2 regions of the Streptomyces sp. NBC_01264 genome follow, and region 2 is predicted to be linked to the other one. Evidence: riboswitches for the same ligand, from Rfam matches in the RefSeq annotation. Region 2 holds a riboswitch; the other holds the start of a gene.

Evidence for each region. Region 2 has a riboswitch for guanidine ahead of OG435_RS04275 (Ohr family peroxiredoxin). Riboswitches for the same ligand answer to the same signal wherever they lie in the genome.
Region 1: another riboswitch for guanidine. It lies ahead of OG435_RS17905 (DMT family transporter); the one in region 2 lies ahead of OG435_RS04275 (Ohr family peroxiredoxin).

Annotation. Positions count from the first base shown of each region.
Region 1 is NZ_JAPEOX010000001.1:3,875,764-3,881,007, reverse strand. Features, by position in the region: gene bcp (thioredoxin-dependent thiol peroxidase) at 429-896, opposite strand; gene OG435_RS17915 (DUF3618 domain-containing protein) at 961-1,329, shown strand; gene OG435_RS17910 (GroES family chaperonin) at 1,376-1,720, shown strand; guanidine-III (ykkC-III) riboswitch at 1,773-1,866, shown strand; gene OG435_RS17905 (DMT family transporter) at 1,898-2,218, shown strand; gene OG435_RS17900 (FG-GAP repeat domain-containing protein) at 2,553-3,494, shown strand; gene OG435_RS17895 (transglycosylase domain-containing protein) at 3,596-5,244, opposite strand, start outside.
Region 2 is NZ_JAPEOX010000001.1:946,725-951,968, forward strand. Features, by position in the region: gene OG435_RS04265 (type 1 glutamine amidotransferase domain-containing protein) at 51-806, opposite strand; gene OG435_RS04270 (AraC family transcriptional regulator) at 1,072-2,109, shown strand; guanidine-III (ykkC-III) riboswitch at 2,157-2,220, shown strand; gene OG435_RS04275 (Ohr family peroxiredoxin) at 2,296-2,763, shown strand; gene OG435_RS04280 (aldehyde dehydrogenase family protein) at 2,753-4,090, opposite strand; gene OG435_RS04285 (flavin monoamine oxidase family protein) at 4,230-5,244, opposite strand, start outside.

The DNA.
Region 1 (5,244 bases), 2.9 Mb from region 2:
ATGTGCGACAGGGCTCCGGTGGCAGGGCGTATGCCGAGCTTGAGGGCCACCTCGCGCGGCGTGCCGGATGACTCGGCGGCCGCCGCTATCGCCTCGTCCGGGTACTTGCGCCACGGGCTGCGCTTCGTGAAGTGGCTGCTGTCGATCCCGAAGAGGGCGACTTTCTGCTGGAGCGTGCGCCGCCGCCCGCCGCTCTCCTTGAGGTGGAGTCGCCGCATGAGGTCGGCCCAGTCCTTGGAGTCGGCGACGGCAGCGGTCAGTGTGCCTCGGTCGTACGGGTCGGCCATGGTCCCCTCCGTGTCGGCCGCGCGTGCGGCCCTCGTACGGAGTAACGGACCGATAGTCGGACGGTTACGGCTGGATTCGTCCGGCAAGCAGAGCGGCCCGCACCGGGTGGGTGCGGGCCGGTCCGGGAGGAGGGGGCGGGGTCAGATGCCCAGGTCCTTGATGATCTTGGCTACGTGGCCCGTGGCCTTGACGTTGTAGAGGGCGCGTTCGACCTTGCCCTCCTCGTCGACGATCACCGTGGAGCGGATGACCCCGGTGACGGTCTTGCCGTACAGCTTCTTCTCGCCGAACGCCCCGTACGCCGTCAGGACCTCCTTCGAGGGGTCGCCGACCAGGGTGACCTTCAGGTGTTCCTGCTCGCGGAACTTCGCCAGCTTCTCCGGCTTGTCGGGCGAGACGCCGATGACGTCGTAGTCGGCCGTGGCCAGGACCGCCAGGTTGTCCGTGAAGTCGCAGGCCTGCTTCGTGCAGCCCGGCGTCAGCGCGGCCGGGTAGAAGTAGACGATGACCTTGCGGCCCTTGTGGTCGGCGAGCGAGATCGCGTTGCCGTCCGCGTCGGGCAGGGTGAAGGCGGGGGCGATGTCGCCCGGCTCAAGTCGCTCGCTCATGCTCAACAGTCTCCTCAAGAGGGGATCGGTACGGTGTCGAGACTAAGCTGCTGACTGACTGTTCATGGTGGGCTACGCCCGCCATGGGACCGACCACGACGACGGAGGCAGCGCGGTGCCGGAAGCCAGGACCCCCGCACAGATCGAGGCGGACATCGTCCGCCGCCGCGAGCAGCTCGCCGAGGCGCTCGACGAGATCGGGGTGCGCCTGCACCCCAAGACGATCGTCGGGGACGCCAAGGCGAAGGTGGTCAGCAACGTCGACCACGTCGTCGGCCGCGCGGTGGCGACGGTGAACCGTCTCGTCACCGACGCCCGCGACGGACTGCGCCACGACGACGGCGCCCCGCGCGTCGAGCGGATCGTGCCCGTGGCGCTGCTGGCGGCCGGTGTCGTGGGGCTGCTGGTGCTGTCGGCGCGACGCAAGCGCTGATGACCCGGCGGGGTGCGGGGTGGGTGCGGGCGGGTAGGTTCGGGGCGTGAGCGAGAACACCACCACCCACGACAAGCTGCCCATCCGCATGCTGCACGACCGCGTGCTCGTGAAATCCGATTCGCCGGAGGGGGAGCGCCGCTCGGGCGGCGGCATCCTGATCCCGGCGACGGCCGCCGTGGGCAAGCGGCTGGCCTGGGCCGAGGTGGTCGCGGTCGGGCAGAACGTACGGACGGTCGAGCCGGGGGACCGGGTGCTGTACGACCCCGAGGAGCGGGCCGAGGTCGAGGTGCGCGGGGCGACGTACCTGCTGATGCGGGAGCGGGACCTGCACGCCGTGGCCGCAGAGCGGCTGGAGGGGTCGGAGGACTCCACGGGGCTTTATCTCTAGATCCTGAGTGCGGGAAGGGCCGGTGACCATCGTCACCGGCCCTTTTCGTTCGGTTTTGCTACGGTGGTGGGGAACCCCCGACGAGACGCGCCGTACCGGGTGGCTGTCGCGCTGTTGCCGATGGCTGCATGACAAGACGACGCACCCCGTTCCGCTCTCGTCCCGGAGGTGTCCGTCATGGCCTGGGTTCTGCTTCTTCTCGCCGGTCTGCTCGAAGTCGGCTGGTCGATCGGCATGAAGTTCACCGAGGGGTTCACGCGGCTGTGGCCGAGCGTGTTCACGGGTGCCGGCATCGTGGCGAGCATGGTGCTGTTGTCGTACGCCGCCAAGACCCTGCCGATCGGTACCGCGTACGGCGTCTGGGTCGGTATCGGCGCTGCCGGCGCGGCGGTGCTCGGTATGGCGGTGCTGGGGGAGCCCGTCACCGCCGCCCGGATCTTCTTCATCTGTCTGCTGCTGGTCGCCGTCGTGGGGCTGAAGGCGACCTCCGGTCACTGATTTCGGCCGGTGGTGGTTCATGTCACAGGGATCCCCGGCCGGGGCGGGGGGACGGGGGGCGCGGGCCTCCCGGACCGCTCTGCCGGGGGCCGGCGGACATGCCGGAACCAGCGCCCGGCGAAGGTCGGTGCGCGGGCCCGTTCAGGGCTCCGGCACGCGTGGGCGCTACAGGTCAGACCCCCGTGGGGCGGCGAGGGTTGTAGGTGCGGACGGGAATTTTTCCGGGGGCGCGGCACCGCGGAAAACCCGGCGGGGGACGGGCCGGACGTGTGAGAGGGTTTGGCACCGCGGCGGTGATCAACAGGGCCGCGGTTTCATTCTCAGGGGGATACACATGGCTTTCGGTAAGCGTTCCGCCGTTCTGCGCGGCGTCGTCGTCGGTACGGCAGTCGCGCTCGCGGCTGCCGTCGCGGGCGGTACGGCGTTCGCCAACGGCGGTTCGGCCGACGCTGCGGCCGCGAAGGCCGCCGCCTCGCAGCGCGGCGCGCACCAGGCCGGGCAGCCGACGGCGCGGGCACTCGCCTCGGTCGAGACGCCGACCTTTCCGCTGTACGGGGTCAACAAGAAGAACTTCTCGCTGGACCTGTTCGGCCCGAACGGGACGGGTGGTTTCCAGGCCCCGTACAACGTCGACCTGGACTACTCGTACCTCACCGATTTCATTGACGTGGACAACGACAAGGACGGGTTCGGCGAGGCCTTCTGGGCCGTGCACAAGGACGGCAAGGTCCGCTACCTCTGGGAGGACGCCCAGGGCCAGATCCAGTCGAAGCAGGTCGGGACCGGGTACCAGATCTACGGTTCGACGATGCTGTCCCCGGGCAACCTCGGCGGCGGCACGTCGGCCGATCTGCTGGGTGTCGACAAGGCGGGCGTGCTCTACGAGTACCTGGCCTACCCGGACGGCCGGGTCACCTCGCGGATCAAGATCGGCGCCGGCTGGGGCCAGTACACCCAGATCGCCGGGCAGGGCGACCTGACCGGTGACGGCAAGGCCGACATCGTGGCGCGGGACGGCTCCGGGGTGCTGTGGCTCTACAAGGGCACCGGCAACTACGCGGCCCCGTTCGCGCCGCGCACGAAGATCGGTGCCGGATGGAACACCTACAACCGGCTGGTGTCGGTGGGTGACCTGACGGGCGACGGCAAGACCGACCTGGTCGCGCGGAAGTCCAACGGGGACCTCTACCGCTACTCGGGGACCGGCAGCGCTGCCGCCCCGTTCGCGAAGCCGGTGAAGATCGGCAGCGGTTACCAGGTCTACAACCTGCTGTGACCGGTCCGTAGGACATGACGGTGGCCGCCCCCGAGGAAGGGGGCGGCCACCGTCATGTCAGGGGCCCTGCGGCGTCCCGGGCCGCCGGCCGAGCGGAGGCTCTACTCCAGTAGGTCCGCCGGTGGGCGCAGGCCCTCGGTGGCGCCGCCCTGGGGGCCCGTGGTGGTGCCGTCCGTGGCGCCGTTCGTGGTGCCGCCGTCGGTCTGGCCTCCGGTGGTCTCGCCGCCGGTGGTCTGACCCCCGTTGGTCTGGCCTCTGGTGGTCTGACCCCCGTTCGTCTGACCCCCGTTGGTCTGGCCTCCCGTGGTCCGGCCTCCGTTCGTCTGGCCCCCGTTCGTCTGTCCGCCCGTCGACGGGCTCCGGGTCGGGCGGCCCGGCCGGCCCGAGGGGCGGTCGCCCGGGGTGTCCTCCTCGGACCGGCTCGGGGCCGGATCCACGGGCGGGGGCGGCGGGGGTCGGTTGGCGCCCGGCATGAGCTCCAGGTCGAAGTCCACGGGGTCGCTGTCCGCCAGGGCCGTCTTCGTGTACTGGGCCCAGATCCGGGCCGGGTAGCCGCCGCCCCCGATGCGGGCCTCGCCCAGGGCCCCGTAGAGGGGTTCCAGGGCGCCGGTGTCCGGGTCCTGGCCCATCATCGAGACGACCGTGACCAGGTCCGGGGTGTACGCCGCGAACCAGGCCGAGCGGTCCTGCTCGGCGGTGCCCGTCTTGCCCGCGGCCGGGTGGCCGGCGGCCAGGGCGGCCGTGCCGGTGCCGTTGTCCACGACGCTGACCAGCATGGACGTGGTGGTGTCGGCGGCTTCGCGGCTGACGGCCTGGGCCTTGTCGCGGGACGGGAGCGGGATGGTGTCCCCGGCCTTGGTGATCTTCTCGACGAAGGTGTACGGAGTGCGCTGGCCGTGGTCGGCGAGGGTCGCGTAGGCCTGGGTCATGTCCAGGACGCTGGCCTGCATGGTGCCCAGGGCCATGGCCGGTACCGGGGCGAAGTTCGGGGTGCTCTCGGGGATGCCGAGGGCGATGGCGGTCTGCTTGACCTTGTCGGTGCCGACGTCGACGACCATCTGGGCGAAGACGCTGTTCACGGAGAGGTCGGTGGCGGAGGTGACGGTGATGTTGCCGTAGCTGACCTGCCCCTCGTTCTCGGGGTCGAAGGGGATGCGGCTGCCGACGACGGGCCGCCTGTTGTCGCCGTTGTAGATCGTGTACGGGGTGATCGTGCGGCCGTCCTGCGTGCGGGAGTCGTTCTGCACGGCGGAGGCGAAGACGAACGGCTTGAAGGTGGAGGCGACCTGGTAGTCGTGCCGGGTGGCGTTGTTGACGAACTGCTTGGTGTAGTCGATGCCGCCGTACATGGCGACGACCTTGCCGTTGTCCGGGTCGATGGAGACGGCCCCGGTGCGTACGACGCGGTCCGCCTTGCGCTTGCCGGGGTCGAGCTTGCTGACCATCTTGTCGTTGACGGCGTCGACCATGGCGGTCTGACGGGTCTTGTCGATGGTCGTGCTGATGCGGTAGCCGCCCTCGGCGAAGGTCTTGTCGTCGAGGATCTTGTTCTCGACGATGTACTCCTTGATGGCTTCGACGAGGTAGCCGCGCTGTCCGGAGAGGCCGGCGGCCGGGCGGACCTTGCCGGGTTCGGGGAACTGGGTGGCGGCGCGTTCGGCGGGCGTCATCCAGCCCTTCTTGACCATGCCGTCGAGCACGTAGTTCCAGCGGGCGAGGGCGCGGCCGCGGCCCTGGGGGTGGGCGACGA
Region 2 (5,244 bases):
ATCCCTTTCTCCTTTTCTCCTTCAGGGGTCGTTCACGGCGTTCAGGGCGTTCACGACATGACGTGGGCACGGACCAGGGCCAGGTAGTCGGCGGCCAGGCGGTGGCAGTCGCCGGGCCAGCGCGCGGAGACGTAGTTGCCGTCCTTGACGGTGAAGCCGCGTCCGGGCCGGGCGGCGGTGTCGCGGACGGGGAGCGGCGGGCCGGCGAGGAAATGGGCCGGATCGGCGAGCGCCGCGGTGACCTCCTGCTGAACGGTGGCGCGGTAGGTGCGGTAGTAGCGCCCCAGCCAGAGCCGGGTGAGGTTCCATCCGGTCAGCTCCAGCAGGGACGTCAGGGCGGTCGTCCGCCGGCCGTGGAGGACCGAGCGCCCGGTGGCGGGATCGATGGCACGGGCGGCGAGGAGCACGCCGTGGCAGACGGCCCCCACCGGCAGCCCCTGGGTGAACACCCGGGCGAACAGGTACTGGGCGGTGGCGTCCTCGAGCAGCGTGCGCATGCCCGCGGCGTGGCCGCCGGGGACGAACAGGCCCGTGATCTCGGCCGGGTCCACCTCCTGGTACGAGGAGGGGGTGAGGAAATGGGGGTCCTCGGTGAGGTCGCGGTAGGCGGCGAGCTCGGCGCGGCGGGTCATCAGCCAGGGCGACAGCCAGGAGAAGCCGAGGTCCGTGAGCCGGGGGTCGGCGTACGCGGCCTTGCCGTCCGGGGTCGCGAACCGCACCTCGAAGCCGGCGTCCCGCAGCGCGGCCCAGGGCACGGCCGCCTCGGTGGGGTCGTAGTCGCCCGCGGGGAGCAGGAAGAGAATCACGGCGTACTCCTCTGAGCGTTGGTTCGGGAATGCGCCGGGGCAGCGGGCTGCCCCGGCGCTGGGGAGGCCCCGATTCCGCCGCTGCCCGCACGCCGACCTTAGGAGCGGCCCGCGGCCCCGTCATTGACTCCGGCGGCCAACCCGTTGACTCTCCGGACCCGCCCCGGCCGTCGTCCCGCGGGCCGCGTCGCCGGGGCGGTGTCGACGGGTGCGGTGTGGGGGTGCGGTGTTGACGGGGACGGTGCGCCCGCATTGACTGACCGACGTGTCAGTCATCGAGCCTCCCTCCGTCACCGCGTGCTACGCCCTCGCCGTCCTGAGCGCCACGGCGGAGGGCACCGGCGGGCCGGCTTCCTGGAGCCTGCCCACGGACCGGCTGGAGTTCGGCGAGATGCGCGCCCTGTGGGACGAAGTGCTCGGCGCCGTGGGCGCCGGCCCGCACACCGGGCTGCTCGTGGGTGACCGGATCAGGCCCGAGGGCCTGCACATCCTGGGCCACCTCGTCCTCACCTGCGCCAGCCTCGCGGACGCCGCGCAGGCGGCCGAGCGCTACCACCCCCTGGTGAGCCAGGCGGGCAAGGTGACCCTGCACCGTCACGGCGGCGTCGGCAGGATCTGTTACCGGCCGACCGTCGCCGCCGCGGCCATGCACCCCCAGCAGGTGGAAGCGGTCGTCAGCAGCATGGTGCGGGCGGGCCGGTGGATCGCCGGCGACGGCTGGGCGCCCCTGGCCGTGTCGTTCGCCCACCCGCGGAGGGGCTCGGCGGAGCCCTACGCCGACGTCCTCGGCTGTCCCGTCGCCTTCGACGCCCCGGAGACGGCGATCACGGTCGCCGACGAGGACCTCGACCGGCGCCGCCCGCTCTACGACCCGGCGCTCAACGCCCTGCACCGGTCCTACGCCGACCAGCTGCTGCACCGGCTGTCCGCCGCCGGGACCGTCGCCGAGCGCGTACGGCAGTGGCTGGAGGACGCCGCGCTCCAGGACGCGGGACCGCAGGGCCCCGCCGGGGAGCTCAGCCTCAGCGTCCGGACCCTGCGCCGGGCCCTGCACGCGGAGGGCACGTCGTGGCGCGCGCTCCTCGACACCGCCCGCCACGGCCGGGCCGGGCGGCTGCTGGAGACCACCGACCTGCCGCTGGACCGGATCGCCCCGCTCGTCGGCCTCAGCGGCGCGACGGCCCTGGTCCGTGCCTTCACCCGGTGGGAGGGGATGCCTCCGGGGGCCTACAGGAGCAGGCACCGGCCCGCGTCCACGGTTCGCGCCGGGGCCGGCGGCCCTGGGGAAGGTCACCGCGAGTGAGGAGGGTCACCGCGGTCGACCCCCCCGGACGGCCGCCCCCGTTGCTAGATTGTCCGGCGGCCCAGGCCCCGGACGAGACGCGCCGTACCCGGTTACGCACGACGACGCGCGAGGTGCCGCACGAGCGGCGCCTTCCGCTGTCCGCGCCCGGGCAGCGTCCTCGTCGAGCAAGATGGGCCGAACGCCATGACCGTGCCACTCACCCGCAGCCTGTACCGGACGACCGCGCACGCCGCCGGGGGCCGGACCGGATCCGTCCGCACCGACGACGGGCGCCTGGACGTCCGCCTCGCCCCGCCGCGCAAGAAGGTCCCGGGCACCACCAACCCCGAGCAGCTCTTCGCGGCCGGTTTCGCCGCCTGCTTCACCTCCGCGCTCGCGGAGGTCGCCGCCGAGTTCGGGGCGGACGCCTCCGCCGCGCGGGTGGCCTGCGAAGTGGAGCTCGGCACCACGGACACGCCCGCGGGCTACGGCCTCGCCGTGGCCCTCACCGTCAGCCTGCCCGGGTGGCGGGCCGCGGACCTCCAGCCGCTGCTGCACCGGGCGGACGCGGTATGCCCCTACTCGCAGGCCGTACGCGGCAACGTACCGCTGACGCTCCTGGCGGTGGAGGACCCCGCCCCCGGTGAACCGGCGCCCTCGCTCACAGCATGACGTGCTTGGCCTGGGTGTAGTCCAGGAGCCCGGACAGGGAGAGGTCGCTGCCGTAGCCGGAGTGTTTGACTCCGCCGTGCGGCATCTCGGAGACCGTGGTGCCGTGGGTGTTCACCCAGACGATTCCGGTGTGCAGGGCACGGGTGGCGCGCATCGCCCGGTCGTGGTCGGTGGTCCACACGCTCGCGGCCAGGCCGAAGCGAACTCCGTTGGCGAGGTGCAGGGCCTCGGGCTCGTCCGCGAAGGACTGGACGGTCACGACGGGTCCGAAGATCTCCTCCTGCACGATCTCGTCGTTCTGACGGACGCCCGCGACCACGGTGGGCTCGTGGAAGAAGCCGGGGCGCGGGAGCCGGCTGCCGCCGGTGACGATCCCGGCATGGGCCGGCAGCCGGTCCAGGAGCCCCCGTACCGAGGCCAGTTGGACGGTGTTGTTGAGGGGGCCGAAGTCGGCGCCGGCGCGGAGCCCGGCCGCCCGGGCGGCGAAGGCCGCGAGGAACGCGTCGTGGATCCGGTGGTGGACCAGGAGCCGGGTGGGTGCGGTGCAGTCCTGGCCGGCGTTGTAGAAGGCGACCGCGGCGAGGGCGGCGGCGGTGGCATCCACGTCCACGTCCTCGTGGACGATGACGGGCGCGTTGCCGCCCAGTTCCAGGTGGACCCGTTTGAGGCCGGCCGCGGCGGCCGCCGCGATCTCCTGTCCGGCGCGGACGCTGCCGGTGACGGCGATCAGGGCGACCGCCGGGTGGGCGGTGAGGGCCCGGCCGGTGTCGCGGTCCCCGCAGACGACGTTGAGCACGCCCGGCGGCAGATGGTCGGCGGCGATCCGGGCCAGGAGCACGGCCGAGGTGGGGGTGGTGTCGGCGGGCTTGAGCACGGTGGTGTTGCCGGCGGCGATGGCCGGAGCGATCTTCCACGCGGCCATCATCAGCGGGTAGTTCCAGGGGGTGATCTGGGCGCAGACCCCGACCGGTTCGCGGCGCAGCAGGGAGGTGCGGCCTTCGGTGTACTCGGCAGCGGCGGCGCCCGGGAGGTTCCGGGCGGCTCCGGCGAAGTAGCGGAAGCAGTCGGCGATCCCCGGGAGCTCGTCGTCCCTGAACTGCTCGGCGGGCTTGCCGGTGTCCCCGGTCTCGGCGGCCGTGAAGGCCTCCGCGTGCGCCTCGATGGCGTCGGCGATGCCGAGGAGGGCGCGCTGGCGCACCTGCGGGGTCGTGGTGGACCAGTGTGCGTACGCGGCGGCCGCCGCGAAGCAGGCCGCGTCCGTGTCGGCGGGGCCCGAGCGCGGGGCGTGGCGGTGCACGCGTCCGGTGGCGGGGTCGGTGAGGGCCATGGTGTCGCCGGTGGCCGCGGGCCGGTCCACTCCCCCGATGTGGTTGTACAGGAGCCCGGTGGGGTGAGGCGGGGGCCCGATGCGGTCGTGCGGCGTCGCGGTGCCGTCGTGCGGCGTCGCGGTGTGGTCGTGCGGGGCGTCAGCCACGGCGCAGGGCCTCCTCGGCGGCGGCGCGTCCGGTGCGGACGGCACCTTCCATGTAGCCGGCCACCCACTGGTCGGACCCGCAGACGTAGAAGGGGGGTTCATGGGTGCCGTGGCGGGGGCCGACGGCCATGACGTCACCGGGGGCCCACTGGGTGACGTACCCCTGGGTCCACGGGTCGGTGCCCCACATCCGGATGAAGGTGGCGAGCGGCCGGTGCGCCTCGTCTCCGTAGAGGCGCGCGATGTCGGCCAGCAGTTCGGCGGTGCGCAGGGGGGCGGGCGTGCCGAGGAGGACTCCGTAGCGTTCGGGCGGGACCAGGGCGGAGAGGATGCCTTCGCTCTGGGGCCAGGTGCTGCCGAGGACGCCTTCGCATTCGGAGAGGCCGCTGAGGCCCTGGTCGCGCCAGAAGGGTCGGGCGTACGCGGCGGTGAACTTGGCGGCGAGGGCGTGGCGTTGGCGGTGCAGGGAGGAGAGGCGTTCGTCGGGCACCCCGGTGACGGCGAGCGCGCGGAACGGGCCGGCCGGGAGGGCGCTGACCACGGCGTCGGCGGTGAGGGTTTCGCCGTCGGCCAGGCGTACGGAGCTGCGGCCCGGCCGCCGTATCGCGACCTCCGCGACGGGGGAACCCGTACGGATCCGGCCGCCGAGGGCCTCGGCCATGCGCAGGGCCACGGTCGCCGAGCCCTCGGTCACGCGCAGGCCCTCCCACGCCTCGTACTCGTAGTGGCCGGTGCCGGGTACGGCGGCGTGTTTGCGCAGGGCCGCGAGCAGGGAGGTCCGTTCGCACGAGCCGTCGGCGAGGGCGAGTTGGCCGATCTCCCAGAGGCGTACGACGGCCTGGGTGGCGCCCTGGGCGCGGAGCCAGTCGCCGACGGACAGCCGGTCGAGCCGCGCGGCCTCGGGGTGGGACCAGGGGTCGGCCGGATCGACGTCGGCGGCGAGCGCCGTGAAGGCGGCGCTGACCTTGGCGTGGCAGGCGTCGTCGCCGGGCCCGAACCAGTGGGGC